4 regions of the Citrobacter sp. CFNIH10 genome follow, and region 1 is predicted to be linked to each of the others. Evidence: predicted binding sites of a transcription regulator. Region 1 holds the regulator's gene; each other region holds the start of a gene.
The links. Region 1 encodes PhoB, which activates phosphate uptake and scavenging genes when phosphate is short. Its sites were predicted from a motif close to CTGTCATAAAACTGNCNNAT; they were not measured.
Positions count from the first base shown of each region.

Region 1 (4,847 bases):
CGGAAGATTATAGTGATATCAAATCTCATACCAGTGTAAAACACCATACTACAGAAAAAGTCATGGCTTATCATGCGAACAAAAAACAACCAGACGTTGATAAATTCAGCAGACTTATCTTAGCCGCAAAGAAAATAAGCCAGCATTGGCTGGCTTATGGAAAGAAAACCTTACGATTGCACTTTAAGCACTTTTTTTGGCAATTAATCGTTCCGGCAGCACAAAACTAAAGCGCGTCCCTTTACCCAGTTGACTGTCGATCATCAGGCGACTTTCATGATGATTCACCGCGTGTTTGACGATAGCCAGCCCCAGTCCACTGCCGCCCGTTTGCCGCGAACGCGCTTTATCAACGCGATAAAATCGCTCCGTTAACCGCGGGATATGTTCCGGCGCAATGCCCGGTCCGTTATCCTCCACGCTAAACTCCGCGCCGTGCGGTACCGTCTGCCAGCGGACGGTGATATGGGTTCCCGCTGGCGTATGGTTCACCGCGTTATACACCAGGTTGGACATCGCGCTACGCAGTTGTTCTTCATTCCCCAGCACTTTCAGCTGGTTATCCACCTCAAAGCTAAAAGTGTGCTTCTGCTGACTGAGCGTCTGCGCCTCGCGTTCGACCATGCGCAATATCATCGGCACATCGACCTGTTCATTGAGCAAAAGCGTCGGTGCGGCTTCAATTTTCGACAGCGTGAGCAACTGTTTTACCAGTCCTTCCATGCGCGAGGTCTGGTCGCGCATCGTTAACAGCGCTTTTTCGCGCGTTGCCCCTTCCAGCGTCTGCTCGTGCATCATTTCAAGATAGCCCTGCAACACCGTAAGCGGGGTACGCAGCTCGTGGCTCACGTTGGCGAAGAAATTACGTCTTGCGCCTTCGAGCTGGTGCATCTGGGTCATGTCGCGCGCCACCATCAGCAGTTGCTTATCGGTATACGGCATAACGCGAATTTCCAGATGTCGCCCAGTATTAAGCACCAGATTCAGCGGCCGACTGAAGTCCCGCTGCTTGAGGTACTGCGTAAACTCCGGGTAGCGCAGCAGGTTAAGGATGTTCTGTCCGCTATCGTCCGGCCAGCGTAAGCCCAGCACCTGTTGCGCCAGACCGTTACACCAGAAGATCCCCCCCTCTTCGGTGGTCAATACCACCGCATCGGGCAGCGACTCCGCCCCGCTGCGAAAGCGTTTAATCAGATTGCCCAGCTCGCGACGACGCTTTTTATTGCGCAGTTGCATCTGATGCAAACCGTACAGCAGCGGTTCCCAACTGCCTCGTCCCGGCGGCGGCGTCATGCTTCTGTCGACCCACAGCCACCATGAGAGACGTAATAAATTCCAGAAATGCCAGATAAGCAGTCCTGTTACCGATGCCAGTAAAAACCACGGCAGGTAACCAAAAAATGCACTTAGGATGAAGGCCGGGATACAGCAAAGTATCAGCTCCAGCACCAACCTTTTCCATGACAGCCGTTCCAGCACGGGTCACTCTCCCTTCAGAGCCAGGCTCTTGTTCTTGCCTTTCAGAAACGGGTCGAAAAACGATACCCTGTCCCGCGAACCGTCTGCACCATCCGATCGTGGCCGCTGGCTTCCAGCGCCTTACGCAGACGGCGAATATGCACATCAACCGTGCGATCCTCAACGTAGACATTGGTGCCCCAGACGTGATTCAGCAGTTGTTCACGGCTGTAAACCCGCTCGGGATGCGTCATAAAGAAATGCAGGAGTTTAAATTCTGTCGGCCCCATGTCGAGTGGGTTGTCGCCGGTCATCACGCGGTGCGATGTGGGATCCAGGCTTAACCCCTGCATCTCGATGACCTCTTCCACCGCCATCGGCGAGATCCTACGCATCACCGCTTTGATACGGGCAACCAGCTCTTTCGGCGAGAACGGTTTGGTAATGTAATCATCCGCGCCAGTTTCCAGGCCGCGTACGCGATCCTCTTCTTCCCCTCTGGCGGTCAACATCATGACCGGAATATCCCGGGTCATCGCTTCACGCTTGAGGTGTTTAATAAACTGTAGACCAGAACCGCCGGGCAACATCCAGTCAAGGAGGATCAAATCCGGCCAGGGTTCATTAAGCTGGTTCACCGCACTGTCATAATCTTCAGCTTCAACGGGTTGAAAGCCATTTTGCTCAAGCACGAAACAGACCATTTCGCGAATTGGAGCTTCATCTTCTACGACCAGAATACGTCTCGCCATGATTTGCCCTGTTATATAAGTTGCTTATCATCATCTGTCTTAATGCGGCGCCATTATGCGTCAGTTTTATGACAGATTTATGAAAATGTATGCTGACGTTAACCTTAGGTTGTTGATTTATGACACCCGAGAAACGAGATATTACAGCTCCCGAATGGTTATAATCCCCTTTATGCTTTTTTGCCATGGAACCGTTATGCGCATCCTTCACACCTCTGACTGGCATCTGGGACAAAATTTCTACAGTAAAAGCCGTGCCGCTGAACATCAGGCTTTTCTTGACTGGCTGCTGGAAACGGCGGTTAAGCAGCAGGTGGACGCGATCATCGTGGCAGGCGATATCTTCGATACCGGCTCACCACCAAGCTATGCCCGCGAGCTCTATAACCGTTTTGTGGTCAACCTACAGCAAACGGGCTGTCATCTGGTGGTATTAGCGGGAAACCATGATTCCGTCGCCACGCTGAATGAATCCCGTGAGATTCTGGCGTTTCTCAATACCACGGTAGTGGCCAGCGCCGGTCACGCGCCGCAACTCCTGCATCGTCGCGACGGTCAGCCCGGCGCGGTGCTGTGCCCGGTGCCGTTTTTACGCCCGCGCGACATTGTCAGCAGTCAGGCGGGACTCTCCGGTCAGGAAAAACAGCAGCATCTGCTGGGTGCCATCACCGACTATTATCAGCAGCAATACGAGGCCGCCTGCGCGTTACGTGGCGATCTCGCCCTGCCGATTATCGCCACCGGCCACCTGACCACCGTTGGCGCCAGCAAAAGTGACGCTGTGCGTGACATTTATATTGGTACGCTGGATGCTTTCCCGGCGCAGAACTTCCCGCCTGCCGATTATATCGCGCTGGGCCACATCCACCGGGCGCAGAAAATTGGCGGTACGGAGCACATCCGCTACTGCGGCTCGCCCATCGCGCTGAGCTTTGACGAATGCGGCAAAAGCAAGTACGTGCATCGGGTGGACTTCCAGGACGGCGCGTTAGCCGGCGTTGAGGAACTCATCGTTCCGGTTACGCAACCGCTGGCAATATTAAAAGGCGATTTCGCCGCCATTACCGAACAGCTGGAGCAGTGGCGTGACAGCCCTCCGGCCCCCCCGGTCTGGCTGGATATCGAAATCACCACCGATGAATACCTGCATGATATGCAGCGGAAAATTCAGACGCTGACGGAAACGCTGCCCGTTGAGGTACTGTTAGTCCGACGCAGTCGGGAGCAGCGCGAACGCATGTTGTGTAACGAACGCCAGGAAACGCTGAGCGAGCTGAGCGTGGATGAGGTATTTACTCGCCGTCTGGCGCTGGAAGAACTTGAGCCGCCGCAGTGCGAACGCCTGACAGCACTTTTTCACCGCACACTACAGACACTGTCCGGGGAGCATGAGGCATGAAGATTCTCAGTCTGCGCCTGAAAAACCTCAATTCGCTGAAAGGGGAATGGAAGATCGATTTCACGGTGGAGCCCTTTGCCAGCAATGGCCTGTTTGCCATTACCGGGCCTACGGGGGCGGGTAAAACCACTCTGCTCGACGCGATTTGCCTGGCGCTGTACCACGAGACGCCACGCCTGAATACCGTGTCGCAATCGCAGAACGATCTGATGTCCCGCGATACGGCGGAATGTCTGGCGGAAGTGGAGTTTGAAGTCAAAGGCGAAGCGTATCGTGCGTTCTGGAGCCAGAACCGGGCGCGCAACCAGCCCGACGGTAATTTACAGGTTCCGCGCGTTGAACTGGCGCGCTGTGCCGACGGGAAAATCCTTGCCGACAAAGTGAAAGACAAACTGGAGATGACGGCGGAACTGACCGGTCTGGATTATGGTCGATTTACCCGTTCGATGCTGCTCTCGCAGGGGCAGTTCGCCGCCTTCCTCAACGCGAAGCCGAAAGAGCGTGCGGAACTGCTGGAAGAGCTGACCGGCACGGAAATTTACGGCCAGATCTCTGCCCAGGTGTTTGAACAGCACAAAACCGCACGCACCGAACTGGAAAAATTACAGGCGCAAGCCAACGGCGTCGCGCTGTTAGCCCCCGAGGCGTTGCAGACGCTGACAGAAAGTTTGCAGACACTCACTGACGAAGAAAAACAGCTGGTCGCCCAGCAGCAGACTGGACAGCAGCAGTTGAACTGGCTGACGCGACAGCACGAACTGCAGACCGACGCGAACCAGCGTCAGCAGATGCTGCAGGTTGCCCAGGAAGCGCTGGAAAACGCCCAGCCACAGCTGGCAACGCTCAGCCTCGCACAGCCTGCCAGAGCGTTGCGACCATTGTGGGAGCGCATTCAGGAACAATCCGCTACCGTCTCCCGTACTCGCCAGCAGATTAACGAAGTAAATACTCGCTTACAGAGTAGATTCACGCTTCGCAACCACATCCGACGCCAGGCAGAGCAACAGTCCACCGCCCTGCTCGCTACGCAACAGACGCTGAGCGAGTGGCTAAACGAACACGATCGCTTTCGCCTATGGAACAACGAGTCAGGAGGATGGCGCGCCCTTTTTGCTCAGCAGGCCAGCGATAACGTTCAGCTGGCAAAATGGCAGCAACAGCAGGTCAACGATAGCCGCAAGCTGGAATCGCTGCCGCCAGTGACGCTCAATCTGACGGCAGAGGAAGTCGCAGCGGCG
Region 1 is NZ_CP026216.1:2,506,808-2,511,654, reverse strand. It holds gene phoR (phosphate regulon sensor histidine kinase PhoR) at 184-1,479, opposite strand; gene phoB (phosphate response regulator transcription factor PhoB) at 1,521-2,210, opposite strand; gene sbcD (exonuclease subunit SbcD) at 2,407-3,609, shown strand; gene sbcC (exonuclease subunit SbcC) at 3,606-4,847, shown strand, end outside.

Region 2 (4,847 bases), 710 kb from region 1:
TGGGCGCAACGTGGGAAAAATGCAGCACCGGTTCTTTCTGACCAGGCGTATGGCGAATGAGTGTCGGCAGCGCGGTCATTGGACGGTTGCGATTGGGCAGCACCTCCGTGCCGACAATGGCATTGATCGTCGTCGATTTTCCCGCTTTCATGGTGCCGACGATCGCCAGCACCATTTCCAGTCGCGAGATTTTTCGCAACTCATTGTTCAGCGTGGCCTGCTGGGCCTCGACACCCCGGGTACTGAAATGCATGGGCTGAACGTTGAGATCGTCCTCACTCTTTAATGATGAAGTGCTCTCCAGAGTGGCCGTTGGCATTTTTTTTACGGTCTTAAGATGCTCTAAAGAGAGCATCAGCAAGCGTTCCGCTTCCTGGCTCAATTCATATATTGTCTGTGTGTACATAAAAAATGTTTCCTTAACGCAAATTTTTATTGCTTTTATTTAGCCGTTTCGTTTATTAGTGAATTCTCGGCTTTAATAATTACGTATGGAAAAAAGAATTTATTAATTAATCTATTGATATCAATGAATTTATTATTTTAATTGCTATTTTTTGAATAACACTCAGTGGCATAAGAAAGTAAAAAATCGTAGTTCAGATTTATAAAAACCCAGGCCAATTTTGGTTAATTTCACCTACCAGAAATAAGGGGCAAGGTGAGGTAAACGAACCCTAAGTAAAACTCGCTCAGCCAATTAGTTAGAATATTTCTCGTCACCTTATCTCAAATAACAAACGGTAGCAATTTCCCTTAAAAATAATAGCGCTTTTTTTCTGTCTGGCAGACAGGTTAGGTCACAGTACGGTATTTACCTTAAAAACAGAGTAGTCCCGACAACGTTAAGGATTTTGTGTATAATTGCGTCCTTTTTCGGCAATCTGCCATTTTTTGGGCGCTTTTGCCCTTGCTGACTTTTGAGGAAATCGACATGTCATTACCCCACTGCCCACAATGCAACTCCGAATACACTTACGAAGATAACGGCATGTACATCTGCCCGGAATGCGCCCATGAATGGAACGATGCAGAACCAGCGCATGACAGCGACGAACTGATCGTTAAAGATGCCAACGGCAATCTGCTGGCTGACGGCGACAGCGTCACCGTCGTGAAAGATCTGAAAGTCAAAGGCAGCTCTTCAATGCTGAAAATCGGCACGAAAGTAAAAAACATTCGTCTGGTGGAAGGCGACCACAACATCGATTGCAAAATTGATGGCTTTGGTCCGATGAAGCTGAAATCAGAATTCGTGAAAAAGAACTGATGTAAATTGCCCGGTGGCGCTTCGCTTACCGGGCCTGCGATAACTACACTTAACTGGCTTCTCTTACCTGAGGTAAAGATTATGTCGTTAAGTCCCTACATCTCTTTTGCCGGAAACTGTGCCGACGCCATCGCGTACTATCAAAAGACGCTGGGTGCAGAACTCCTTTATAAAATCAGCTTCGGTGAAATGCCCAAACCGGCGCAGGACAGCGAAGACGGATGCCCGTCCGGAATGACATTCCCCGATACCGCTATCGCTCATGCCAACGTGCGCATTGCCGATAGCGACATCATGATGAGCGATAGCATTCCCACAGGAAACGCTCACTATTCAGGTTTCACGCTGGTCCTCGACACGCAAAATGTCAACGAAGGGAAGCAATGGTTTGACAATCTCGCCGCAGAGGGTCAAATCGAAATGGACTGGCAGGAAACCTTCTGGGCGCATGGCTTTGGCAAAGTCAGCGATCGCTACGGCGTACCGTGGATGATCAACGTCGTCAAACAACCCCAGCCAACCGAGTAACCTCACGGGAGGCATGCCTCCCGTTCTGTCATCAAACTCACCTTAACTCTTCATCGGCAGGTAACGTCCCCTTAACCCAAACGTCATATTGATCCGCCACGATAGGGCCACTTTTTTTAGAGAGGCCGCATCATGGAAACGATCATTCGCGTCGAAAAACTCTCCAAAACGTTCAATCAGCATCAGGCGCTGCATGCGGTTGATCTGAACATCTGTGCCGGTGAAATGGTCGCTCTGCTGGGGCCGTCGGGTTCCGGCAAATCCACCCTTTTACGTCATCTGAGCGGTTTGATTACCGGCGATAAATCAGCAGGTAGCCGCGTCGAACTCCTCGGTCGCACCGTTCAATACGAAGGTCGACTGGCGCGCGATATCCGCAAAAGCCGCACGCATACCGGTTACATCTTCCAACAGTTCAATCTGGTGAATCGCCTGACAGTGCTGGAGAACGTGCTGATTGGCGCGCTCGGCAGCACGCCGTTCTGGCGCACCTGTTTTAGCTGGTTTAGCGCAGCGCAGAAACAGCGCGCGCTCCAGGCACTGACCCGCGTCGGGATGGCGCACTTTGCGTACCAGCGCGTCTCTACGCTCTCCGGCGGTCAGCAGCAGCGCGTGGCCATTGCCCGGGCGCTGATGCAGCAGGCCAAAGTGATCCTCGCCGACGAGCCGATTGCCTCACTGGACCCGGAATCCGCGCGCATCGTGATGGACACCCTGCGCGACATCAACCAGACCGACGGTATTACCGTCGTCGTCACGCTGCATCAGGTGGATTACGCCCTGCGCTACTGCGAACGGATTGTCGCGTTGCGTCAGGGACACGTTTTCTACGACGGCAGCAGCCAGCTCTTTGATAACGAAAGATTTGACCATCTCTACCGCAGCATGAACCGCGTCGAACAGAACGCGCAGGCTGCTTAATTCAAAAAGACCAGGCGTTATTGACGCAGACAGACTGGAGGCGGCCAGCGCGGAAAAACGGAGCGTACACATAGTACGTGAGGATGTTTAGCACTGCCCGAACTCAGGCTGGCAAGTGAAATAGCCTGGAACAACGTGAGGATAAAACATGAATTACAAGGCCGTTGCCGCGCTGGCGTTTACCAGCATGTTCAGCGTCAGTACTCTGCTCAGTCCCGCCTTTGCCGAAGAGCAGGAAAAAGCGCTGAACTTTGGCATTATTTCGACCGAATCACAGCAAAACCTGAAACCTCAATGGGATCCGTTCCTGAAGGATATGGAGAAGAAACTGGGCGTGAAAGTGAACGCTTTCTTCGCGCCGGACTACGCCGGGATCATCCAGGGTATGCGCTTTAATAAAGTCGACATCGCCTGGTACGGTAACCTGTCAGCAATGGAAGCCGTGGATCGCGCCAACGGCCAGGTCTTTGCCCAGACCGTCGCCGCCGATGGATCGCCAGGTTACTGGAGCGTGCTGATCGTCAACAAGGACAGCCCGATCAACAACCTCGACGATCTGATCGCCAAACGCAAAGATCTCACCTTTGGTAATGGCGATCCTAACTCTACCTCCGGCTATCTCGTCCCTGGCTATTACGTCTTCGCGAAAAACAATATCGCCGCCAGCGACTTTAAACGCACCGTCAACGCCGGTCATGAAACTAACGCCCTTGCGGTCGCCAACAAGCAGGTGGATGTCGCCACCAACAACACCGAGAACCTCGATAAGCTGAAAACGTCCGCGCCGGACAAGCTGAAAGCGCTGAAGGTTATCTGGAAGTCGCCGCTGATCCCAGGCGATCCGATTGTCTGGCGTAAGAACCTCTCTGAAGCCACCAAGGACAAGGTGTACGACTTCTTCATGAACTACGGCAAAACGCCGGAAGAAAAAACCGTACTGGAACGCCTGGGTTGGGCGCCGTTCCGCGCCTCCAGCGACCTGCAACTGGTGCCGATTCGCCAGCTCGCCCTGTTTAAAGAGATGCAGGGCGTGAAGGACAACAAAGGACTGAACGCTGAAGAGAAGACCAGCAAATCTTCTGCGATTAAAGCGCAACTGGACGATCTTGACCGTCTGACCGCGGCGCTGAGCGCCATGACCAGCGTCACCAAAGCGGTACAGTAAACCTGACGCCCGGTGGCGCTTCGCTTACCGGCCTACAAACGTAGGCCGGATAAGGCGGAGCCGCCATCCGCCAATAACGTACGCACGGAGCTAAACATGCAAACCATCACCGTTGCCCCGCCAAAGCGCAGTTGGTTCTCGCTCGTCAGTTGGGCCATTCTGCTCGCCGTGCTGGTCGTGTCGTGGAAAGGCGCCGAAATGGCCCCGCTCACGCTGATTCAGGATTCCGCCAACATGGCGACGTTTGCCGCCGACTTCTTTCCGCCGGACTTTAGCCAGTGGCAGGACTACCTCGGCGAAATGGCGGTGACCCTGCAAATCGCCGTCTGGGGAACCGCGCTGGCCGTGATCCTCTCCATTCCTTTCGGCCTGATGTGCGCCGACAACCTCGTGCCCTGGTGGATCTACCAGCCGATGCGCCGTCTGATGGATGCCTGCCGCGCCATTAACGAAATGGTGTTTGCGATGCTATTTGTGGTCGCTGTCGGCCTCGGTCCGTTTGCGGGCGTCATGGCGCTGTTTATCCATACCACCGGCGTGCTCTCCAAGCTGCTGTCCGAAGCGGTGGAAGCCATTGAACCCGGTCCGGTTGAAGGCATTCGCGCCACTGGCGCTAACAAAATTGAAGAAATTCTTTACGGTGTACTGCCCCAGGTGATGCCGCTGCTGATCTCCTACTCGCTGTACCGCTTTGAATCCAACGTCCGTTCAGCAACTGTCGTCGGGATGGTGGGCGCAGGCGGCATTGGCGTCACGTTGTGGGAGGCAATTCGCGGTTTCCAGTTCCAGCAAACCTGCGCCCTGATGGTGTTAATCATTGTGACCGTCAGCCTGCTGGATTTTCTCTCCCAGCGTTTACGTAAGCATTTTATCTGATTAGCGAGGCATTGATTGCTATGCACTTGTCTACACATCCGACCAGTTATCCGACGCGTTATCAGGAGATTGCCGCGAGACTTGAGC
Region 2 is NZ_CP026216.1:1,799,554-1,804,400, reverse strand. It holds gene crfC (clamp-binding protein CrfC) at 1-406, opposite strand, end outside; gene C2U53_RS12135 (zinc ribbon domain-containing protein YjdM) at 935-1,270, shown strand; gene yjdN (VOC family metalloprotein YjdN) at 1,352-1,798, shown strand; gene phnC (phosphonate ABC transporter ATP-binding protein) at 1,931-2,719, shown strand; gene phnD (phosphonate ABC transporter substrate-binding protein) at 2,868-3,884, shown strand; gene phnE (phosphonate ABC transporter, permease protein PhnE) at 3,981-4,760, shown strand; gene phnF (phosphonate metabolism transcriptional regulator PhnF) at 4,781-4,847, shown strand, end outside.
Region 2: the regulator PhoB is predicted to act here: its motif matches at 1,824-1,843, upstream of phnC (phosphonate ABC transporter ATP-binding protein).

Region 3 (4,847 bases), 1.7 Mb from region 1:
AACAAGCGCATGAAGTCGTCAGCCTGATGCAGAAAAATGTAAAGTTGTGTCTTTCTGGTGACTTACCGGGCATTGATGCTTGAAAATAGCCGTACGACCCATACGATGTGGGTAATCGCATAGTGCGTTTTGTTAAGTTGAGGTTAAAAGAAAATTATGATGCGAATCGCGCTTTTCCTGTTGACGAACCTGGCCGTCATGGTCGTTTTCGGGCTGGTGCTGAGCCTGACAGGGATTCAGTCGAGCAGCGTTCAGGGCCTGATGATTATGGCGCTGCTGTTCGGTTTCGGTGGTTCCTTCGTTTCACTGCTGATGTCAAAGTGGATGGCCTTACGCTCCGTCGGTGGGGAAGTGATCGAGCAACCGCGTAACGAAAGAGAGCGTTGGTTGATGAATACGGTCGCCACGCAGGCGCGTCAGGCCGGTATCGCCATGCCGCAGGTCGCTATCTACCATGCGCCGGACATTAACGCGTTTGCCACCGGGGCGCGCCGTGATGCCTCTCTGGTTGCGGTCAGTACCGGTCTGCTGCAAAACATGAGCCCGGATGAAGCTGAAGCCGTTATTGCTCACGAAATTAGCCATATCGCGAACGGTGACATGGTTACCATGACGCTGATCCAGGGGGTTGTGAACACCTTTGTTATCTTCATCTCGCGCATTCTGGCGCAGATTGCCGCTGGTTTTCTCGGTGGTAACCGTGATGAAGGCGAAGGCAGCAATGGCAACCCGATGATCTACTTTGCGGTCGCAATGGTACTGGAACTGGTGTTCGGTATTCTGGCGAGCATCATTACCATGTGGTTCTCTCGTCACCGTGAATTCCACGCTGATGCGGGGTCCGCCAAACTGGTCGGCCGTGAAAAGATGATTGCTGCGCTGCAGCGTCTGAAAACCAGCTACGAACCGCAGGAAGCATCCAGCATGATGGCCTTCTGTATCAATGGTAAAGGTAAATCGCTGAGCGAACTGTTTATGACTCACCCGCCGCTGGATAAACGTATCGAAGCGCTGCGCAGTGGGGAATACCTGAAGTAAGCCTGTCGGTAAGAAGAGAAAGCGCGTCCATGGACGCGCTTTTTTTACGCCTGTGCCCGGGGCTGTGTGATGCGTAGACCGCTCACCACCGCTGCCACGGTCGCCAGAATCCCTGCCATTAGCAAAGAAACATGCGTGCCGTTATCTCCGAACTGGTTCAACAACAGCGCAACCAACGCCGCACCTGAGCTTTGTCCTAACAGACGGGCGGTGCCCAGCATGCCGCTGGCGCCGCCGCTGCGTTCACGTGGCGCAGAGGTGATGATCGTGTGGTTATTGGGGGATTGAAATAAACCAAACCCGGCACCGCAGAGAATCATCGGCCAGATGATATTCAGATCGGACGGCACGGCAGGAAGTAATAGCAGGGCAAACAGTCCACTTGCCATCACCAGCAGGCCCAGCGCGCCCAGTAAACCGGCATGGACGCGTTCAATCAGATACCCGGCCAGCGGCGCCATGACCATCGTTGCCAGCGGCCAGGGGGTGAGCAACAAACCGGTTTCTACTTCACTCCGCCCCAGTACCGTTTGCAGATAGAAGGGCAGGGAGACCATCGCCAGCATCTGCGCGCAGAAAGAGCAGATTGAGGTGCCTATCGACAGTGAAAAAAGAGGAATACGCAGCAGGTCGACCGGCAATAATGGTACCGGTAATGAAAGCTGACGACGGATAAAGAAATAGCCCACCACCATTATTGCCGCCACTTCGGCCCCGATCAGCGTCATGGGTTGTCCCTGTGCAAAACCACTCAGTGCGGTGATCAACAGACCAAACGTCAGCGCATTCATCACGGCGCTGGGGATGTCAAAACGCGGTTTATTGCTGCGTGAGCCATTAGGCGGCAGAAAGCGCATTGCCAGAATCAACGCAATAATCCCTAACGGCACATTGATCAGAAACAGCCATTTCCACGAGGCAATTGAGAGGATAGCGGCCGCGATGGTTGGGCCTGCGGCCGCAGAGACGGCAACGATAAAGGAGTTGATACCCATCCCGCGACCCAGATGGCGCTGAGGATAAATCAGACGAATCAACGCCGTGTTGACGCTCATCAGCGCAGCGCCGCCGAAACCCTGAACGACGCGCGCCATCGTCAACATTTGTAGCGAGTCCGCGAGAGCGCAAAACAGTGAGGCCAGCAGAAAAACCACTAGTCCGCATTTGTAGATGCGTCGATAGCCAAACATATCGCCGAGAAACGACAGCGACAGTAACGAGACGACAATGGCGATCTGATAGGCGTTGACGACCCATATTGAGCTGGCGGCTGAAGCGTGTAAGTCAGTGGCTATCGTGGGGAGCGCCACGTTGGCAATGGCGCCGTCCAGTACGGCCATCGAAATACCAATAACGATGGTTAAAATAGCACCATATCGCTGTGGAAGCGGCAGGCCGTCGGCCTGGGATTTATTCATGTGATTGATAGTTTTTGCGAAGAATATGATCAGGGTAGTGATTTTAGCATTGATATTCAGGCTTTATATCGCAGATTTGTAACGAAGTAAGCAAAGATGGATTGCGGGGGCCTGGCCATGAAATTATAATAAAAAATCGTTCTGATTTTTATAAAACACTCGTAATGAGGTGATAGATGGCTAACGCAGATCTGGATAAACAGCCTGATTCTGTATCTTCCGTGCTGAAGGTTTTTGGCATTCTGCAGGCGCTGGGTGAAGAGCGCGAAATAGGGATTACCGAGTTATCACAACGCGTCATGATGTCAAAAAGCACCGTTTATCGCTTTTTACAGACCATGAAAACATTGGGATATGTGTCACAGGAAGGTGAATCCGAGAAGTATTCTCTGACGCTGAAACTGTTTGAACTGGGCGCTCGCGCGCTACAGAATGTTGACCTTATCCGCAGTGCGGACATCCAGATGCGTGAACTCTCTCGTCTGACGAAAGAGACGGTGCACCTCGGCGCGCTGGACGAAGACAGCATCGTCTACATTCATAAGATTGATTCGATGTACAACCTGCGCATGTATTCGCGTGTGGGTCGCCGCAACCCGCTTTACAGCACCGCGATTGGTAAAGTGCTGCTGGCCTGGCGCGATCGTGACGAAGTGAAGCAGATTCTGGACGGCGTTGAGTACAAGCGCAGTACCGGGCGCACTATCACCACCACGGAAGCATTGCTGCCGGTGCTGGATAAAGTCCGCGAACAGGGTTATGGCGAAGATAACGAAGAACAAGAAGAAGGTTTACGCTGCATTGGCGTACCGGTATTCGATCGTTTCGGCGTCGTGATTGCTGGTCTGAGTATCTCCTTCCCCACGCTGCGTTTTTCTGAAGAAAAACTGCATGACTACGTTTCGATGCTGCATACCGCGGCGCGTAAAATCTCTGAGCAAATGGGTTACAACGATTATCCGTTCTGACGATGTCATGCTGTCGATAGTAAAGAAACGGCCGGCATTTTTGCCGGCCGCTTTAATCCTGTGACATTCTGCTTAAGCAATACGCCAGGCGCGATTCACGACGACGGGATATTAACCGTTATCGACGACCACGGTACTCTTACGCAATATCGGACAATCCGTTAATCCGATGATACCGCTATCGGTATGAACATATTGCGCGGTGGCGGTTCCTCGCGCGGTGAGATACTTGCATTGCAACCCCAGCCCGGCAGCATTCTCCTGACTGCCTATCAGCACACCATACCCACTGAGTAATAATCCAATCCATACAAGCGCAAACAACACGATAGCGCGAATAATCAAACGCATTATGACCTCTTTTCTTCTATAAGTTAGATTGAGCTTAGCGCTTACGCTCATTGATACAAGTAAATGATTCTTAAAAAATCACGAATGTCTGCTGTAGTTAGTCCTGGTTTAAGATACGCATGATAATTTGGTGGCATAAGATGTTGATGCGGAGAGTGGAGTGAAAAAGTTTCGATGGATAATTCTGGTGGTGGTAGTGCTTGTGTGTCTGCTGCTGTGGGCCCAGGTGTTCAACATCATGAGTGACCAGGATGTACAATTTTTCAGCGGAATTTGCGCCATCAATAAATTTATCCCCTGGTGAGATCATTTTTTCATCCGTTGATTTCCTTCCTGTGGCGCGGTGGTAAAATGGCGCGTCTACATTGAGGTGGTGAAATGAACGAAGTCCTGAATTCCGGCGTGCTTAATTTTGCGTCGTTGATTGTATCGGTGGGGGTTCTGGTTGTTGGGCTGGTGCTGTGGTTCTTTATCAACCGTGCGAGCTCGCGAACCAATGAGCAGATTGAGCTGCTTGAAGCGTTGTTAGACCAGCAGAAGCGACAAAATGCACTATTGCGTCGTCTCTGTGAAGCGAACGAGCCGGAAAAAGTGGCAGAGGCATCGCCTAAGGCTAATGACCCGCAAGAGGATGAGGATATCATCCGTCTGGTCGCAGAACGTTAATCCTCGTGTAACAGGAAGCGAAGGGGCTGGCGTCTCGCCAGTCTTTCCTTCCTGGTTTGTTATCCTGCACCCTATTAGTGCAGTCGCATGCCGCTTCGCTATATCCGTTCCTTCTTGTGTCATTGTGCGAGTTATTGCAAGCACACACGTAATTATATTTTTCCATACGTTAATAATGTGATCTTCCCCGTTTTGTGAGAATGATCGGCTTTATAATAAGCGAAACGTTTCTTTCACTATTTTTGTGCATTGTCATCATTCTTTCATTAAATGGGTGCATAAGAACAGTAGATATCAAGATGGAGCGAAATGTGGCGTTATTATGATATCGGGCCATTTTGCGTTGAAACAAATTATGCATAACAAAGCAGAATTTGTGATAACCGCAGATTGCTACGTTTTGACA
Region 3 is NZ_CP026216.1:4,198,438-4,203,284, reverse strand. It holds gene htpX (protease HtpX) at 157-1,038, shown strand; gene C2U53_RS24230 (MFS transporter) at 1,083-2,456, opposite strand; gene kdgR (DNA-binding transcriptional regulator KdgR) at 2,633-3,424, shown strand; gene C2U53_RS24220 (YobH family protein) at 3,536-3,775, opposite strand; gene mgrB (PhoP/PhoQ regulator MgrB) at 3,936-4,079, shown strand; gene C2U53_RS24210 (YebO family protein) at 4,154-4,441, shown strand.
Region 3: the regulator PhoB is predicted to act here: its motif matches at 2,522-2,541, upstream of kdgR (DNA-binding transcriptional regulator KdgR).

Region 4 (4,847 bases), 1.2 Mb from region 1:
CCGCCTGGAGCGTGTTTACCAGTCCGAGCAGGCAGAAAAACTGCTGCTGGCGGGCGTGATGCTGCGCGATCCGGCGCGTTTTGACCTGCGCGGAACGCTCGTTCACGGGCGAGATGTTGAAATTGATACTAACGTTATCATCGAAGGTCAGGTCACGTTGGGCCATCGCGTGAAGATTGGCGCGGGCTGCGTCATTAAAAACAGCGTTATTGGTGATGACTGTGAAATCAGCCCGTACAGCGTAGTGGAAGATGCCCATCTGGACGCGGCCTGCACCATTGGACCCTTTGCTCGTCTGCGCCCTGGTGCGCAACTGATGGAAGGTGCTCACGTCGGTAACTTCGTCGAGATGAAGAAAGCGCGTCTCGGCAAAGGTTCAAAAGCCGGTCACCTGACCTATCTGGGTGATGCGGAAATTGGCGACAACGTGAACATTGGCGCAGGCACCATTACCTGCAACTACGACGGCGCGAACAAGTTTAAAACCATTATTGGCGACGATGTGTTTGTCGGATCCGATACTCAGCTGGTGGCGCCGGTGACCGTAGGCCATGGGGCAACCATCGCTGCCGGGACCACCGTCACCCGTAACGTGGCTGATAATGAGTTGGTCATCAGCCGTGTTCCGCAGGTGAATAAGCAGGGCTGGAAACGCCCGGTGAAGAAAAAGTAGATATTTTTGCCGGATGGCGCTTTCGCTTATCCGGTCTACGTTCAGTGATGTTTTGTTGGCCGGATAAGGCGTTGCCTGCATCAGGCCAACCCGGGTGAGGAAATAAAAATATATTTCCCCCCAGCAGTACCTATAAAAATAACCCCACTCTCTACAAGGCTCGGGGCGCCCGAAAATACGGGCATACAGGTCGAAAGACAACGACAGGCATAATGCCTTGATTCGGAATAAAAAACTATGTGTGGAATTGTTGGCGCTATCGCGCAACGTGATGTAGCTGAAATCCTTCTCGAAGGTTTACGTCGTCTGGAATACCGTGGTTACGACTCTGCGGGTCTGGCCGTGGTAGATGCAGAAGGTCATATGACCCGTCTGCGTCGTCTGGGTAAAGTACAGATGCTGTCTCAGGCTGCGGAAGAACATCCGCTGCATGGCGGTACTGGTATTGCTCACACCCGTTGGGCTACGCATGGCGAACCTTCAGAAGCAAACGCGCATCCGCATGTTTCTGAACACATTGTGGTGGTGCATAACGGCATCATCGAAAACCATGAACCACTGCGTGAAGAACTTAAAGCGCGTGGCTATACCTTCGTTTCAGAAACCGACACCGAAGTAATTGCTCACTTAGTGCACTGGGAGCTGAAACAGGGCGGTACGCTGCGTGATGCTGTGCTGCGTACCATCCCGCAACTGCGCGGCGCGTACGGTACGGTAATCATGGATACCCGTCATCCAGATACGTTGCTGGCTGCACGTTCAGGTAGCCCGCTGGTTATCGGTCTGGGAATGGGCGAAAACTTTATCGCCTCCGATCAGTTGGCGCTGCTGCCGGTGACCCGTCGCTTTATCTTCCTGGAAGAAGGCGATATTGCGGAAGTGACTCGCCGTTCCGTCGCGATTTTTGATAAAACTGGCGCGGACGTGAAGCGTCAGGATATCGAATCTAATCTGCAATATGACGCGGGTGATAAAGGTATCTATCGCCACTACATGCAGAAAGAGATTTACGAACAACCGAATGCGATTAAAAACACTCTGACCGGGCGCATCAGCCACGGCGAAGTGGATTTAAGCGAACTTGGGCCAAAAGCTAACGAGCTGTTGTCTCAGGTTGAGCATATCCAGATCATCGCGTGTGGCACGTCTTACAACTCCGGGATGGTTTCTCGCTACTGGTTTGAATCTTTGGCCGGTATTCCGTGCGACGTCGAAATCGCTTCTGAATTCCGCTACCGCAAATCAGCAGTACGCCGTAATAGCCTTATGATCACGCTGTCTCAGTCGGGTGAAACGGCGGATACGCTGGCAGGCCTGCGTTTGTCGAAAGAACTGGGCTATCTGGGTTCACTCGCCATCTGTAACGTTCCGGGGTCTTCTCTGGTACGTGAATCGGATTTGGCGATGATGACCAATGCCGGCACGGAAATCGGCGTGGCGTCGACGAAAGCCTTTACCACTCAGTTAACCGTTCTGCTGATGCTGGTGGCGAAACTGGCGCGTCTGAAAGGTCTGGATGCGTCCATTGAGCATGATATTGTTCATGGCCTGCAGGCGCTGCCGAGCCGTATCGAGCAAATGCTCTCTCAGGACAAACGCATTGAAGCGTTGGCTGAAGATTTCTCTGACAAACACCATGCCCTGTTCCTGGGCCGTGGCGATCAGTATCCGATCGCTCTCGAAGGCGCGTTGAAGCTGAAAGAGATCTCCTATATACACGCAGAAGCCTATGCGGCAGGTGAGCTGAAACACGGCCCGCTGGCGCTGATTGATGCCGATATGCCGGTTATCGTTGTTGCACCAAACAACGAACTGCTGGAAAAACTGAAGTCCAACATTGAAGAAGTGCGCGCCCGTGGCGGTCAGCTGTATGTCTTCGCCGATCAGGACGCCGGTTTTGCCAGCAGCGACAATATGCACATCATTGAGATGCCGCATGTGGAAGAGGTGATTGCACCGATCTTCTATACCGTACCGCTGCAACTGCTGGCTTATCACGTGGCGCTGATTAAAGGTACCGACGTGGATCAGCCGCGTAACCTAGCAAAATCAGTTACCGTCGAGTAAAACGCTCATGCCCTGCGAAAGCGGGGCATTTTTTTCATTCCTGTGCTGTTTTTAATCAATTTCCCCGCCGTTTTACTGTGACAAATCGTCATCTTCAGCTACTTTTTTCAGTGTCACAAAAAGAAAATTTTCCTGAAAAGCTTTTGTCATATTTTCAGTTAACTTAATGATAAACAGGAAAAAAAACATTCTGATTTAACGGAAATTTTCATTGTCATAAAACTGTCATATTTCGTACATTTAACTGTCACCTGTTTGTCCTATTTTGCTCATCGTAGCCACTTAACAATGATTTACGAAAATCTTGCAGGAGACATTATGAAAGTTATGCGTACCACTGTCGCAACTGTTGTCGCCGCGACCTTATCTATGAGCGCTTTCTCTGCATTAGCAGCAGCAAGTCTGACAGGCGCAGGTGCAACTTTTCCTGCGCCGGTGTATGCCAAATGGGCTGATACTTATCAGAAAGAGACCGGTAGTAAAGTTAACTACCAGGGTATCGGCTCCTCCGGTGGTGTTAAACAAATTACAGCGAATACTGTTGATTTCGGTGCCTCTGATGCGCCGCTGTCTGACGAAAAACTGAATCAGGAAGGCCTGTTCCAGTTCCCGACCGTGATTGGCGGCGTGGTACTGGCGGTGAACATCCCAGGTCTGAAGTCTGGCGAACTGGTGCTGGATGGTAAAACGCTGGGTGACATCTACCTGGGTAAAATCAAGAAGTGGGATGATGAAGCCATCACCAAACTGAACCCAGGCGTGAAACTGCCTTCTCAGAACATCGCCGTTGTGCGTCGTGCCGATGGTTCTGGTACCTCCTTCGTCTTCACCAGCTATCTGGCGAAAGTGAACGAAGAGTGGAAAACCAAAGTGGGCGCTGGCTCTACCGTTAACTGGCCAACCGGTCTGGGCGGTAAGGGTAACGACGGTATCGCCGCGTTCGTACAGCGTCTGCCAGGTTCCATCGGCTACGTTGAATACGCTTACGCTAAGCAGAACAACCTGGCATACACCAAGCTGGTTTCTGCTGACGGTAAACCGGTTAGTCCGACTGAAGAGAACTTCGCTAACGCCGCGAAAGGCGCTGACTGGAGTAAATCCTTCGCACAGGATCTGACGAACCAGAAAGGTGATGATGCGTGGCCGATTACCTCCACCACCTTTATTCTGATTCATAAAGAGCAGAAGAAACCTGAGCAGGGTGCTGAAGTGCTGAAATTCTTCGACTGGGCATACAAAAATGGCGGCAAACAGGCTAATGACCTGGATTACGCCAGCCTGCCGGACAGCGTGGTAGAGCAGATCCGTGCAGCATGGAAGACCAATGTGAAAGACAGCAGCGGTAAAGCGCTGTACTAAATACCTGTCATACTTCGAGCCGCAGCTGCGTTGGCTGCGTTTGTTCACCCCAGTCACATAGTGAATCTATGCTCCTGGGGATTCACAAGCTTGCCGCCTTGCTGCAACTCGAATTATTTAGGGTATGGCATTACGTTAGCCAGGAAGCGCGATAAAATGCGCGCTTCCTGGCCCAAACTTAAAGAGTGATTTATGGCTGCAACCAAGCCTGCTTTTAACCCACCGGGTAAAAAGGGTGACAAAATCTTCAGCGCGCTGGTAAAACTGGCTGCGCTGATTGTGCTATTGATGTTGGGTGGCATTATTGTCTCTCTGATCATCTCCTCCTGGCCCAGCATTGAGAAATTTGGTTTCTCTTTCCTGTGGACCAAAGACTGGGACGCGCCAAACGATATCTACGGGGCGCTGGTACCGATCTACGGTACGCTGGTCACCTCTTTTATCGCACTGCTGATCGCCGTTCCGGTGAGCTTCGGCATTGCCCTGTTTCTGACCGAACTCGCGCCAGGCTGGCTGCGTCGTCCGCTGGGGATTGCGATTGAACTGCTGGCGGCGATCCCGAGTATCGTCTACGGCATGTGGGGCCTGTTTATCTTTGCTCCACTGTTTGCCACTTATTTTCAGGAACCGGTCGGTAATATCCTTTCCAACATTCCGTTTGTTGGCGCGCTGTTCTCCGGCCCGGCGTTTGGTATCGGTATTCTGGCGGCTGGCGTGATCCTCGCCATCATGATCATCCCTTACATTG
Region 4 is NZ_CP026216.1:1,321,198-1,326,044, reverse strand. It holds gene glmU (bifunctional UDP-N-acetylglucosamine diphosphorylase/glucosamine-1-phosphate N-acetyltransferase GlmU) at 1-673, shown strand, start outside; gene glmS (glutamine--fructose-6-phosphate transaminase (isomerizing)) at 911-2,740, shown strand; gene pstS (phosphate ABC transporter substrate-binding protein PstS) at 3,059-4,099, shown strand; gene pstC (phosphate ABC transporter permease PstC) at 4,292-4,847, shown strand, end outside.
Region 4: the regulator PhoB is predicted to act here: its motif matches at 2,952-2,971, upstream of pstS (phosphate ABC transporter substrate-binding protein PstS).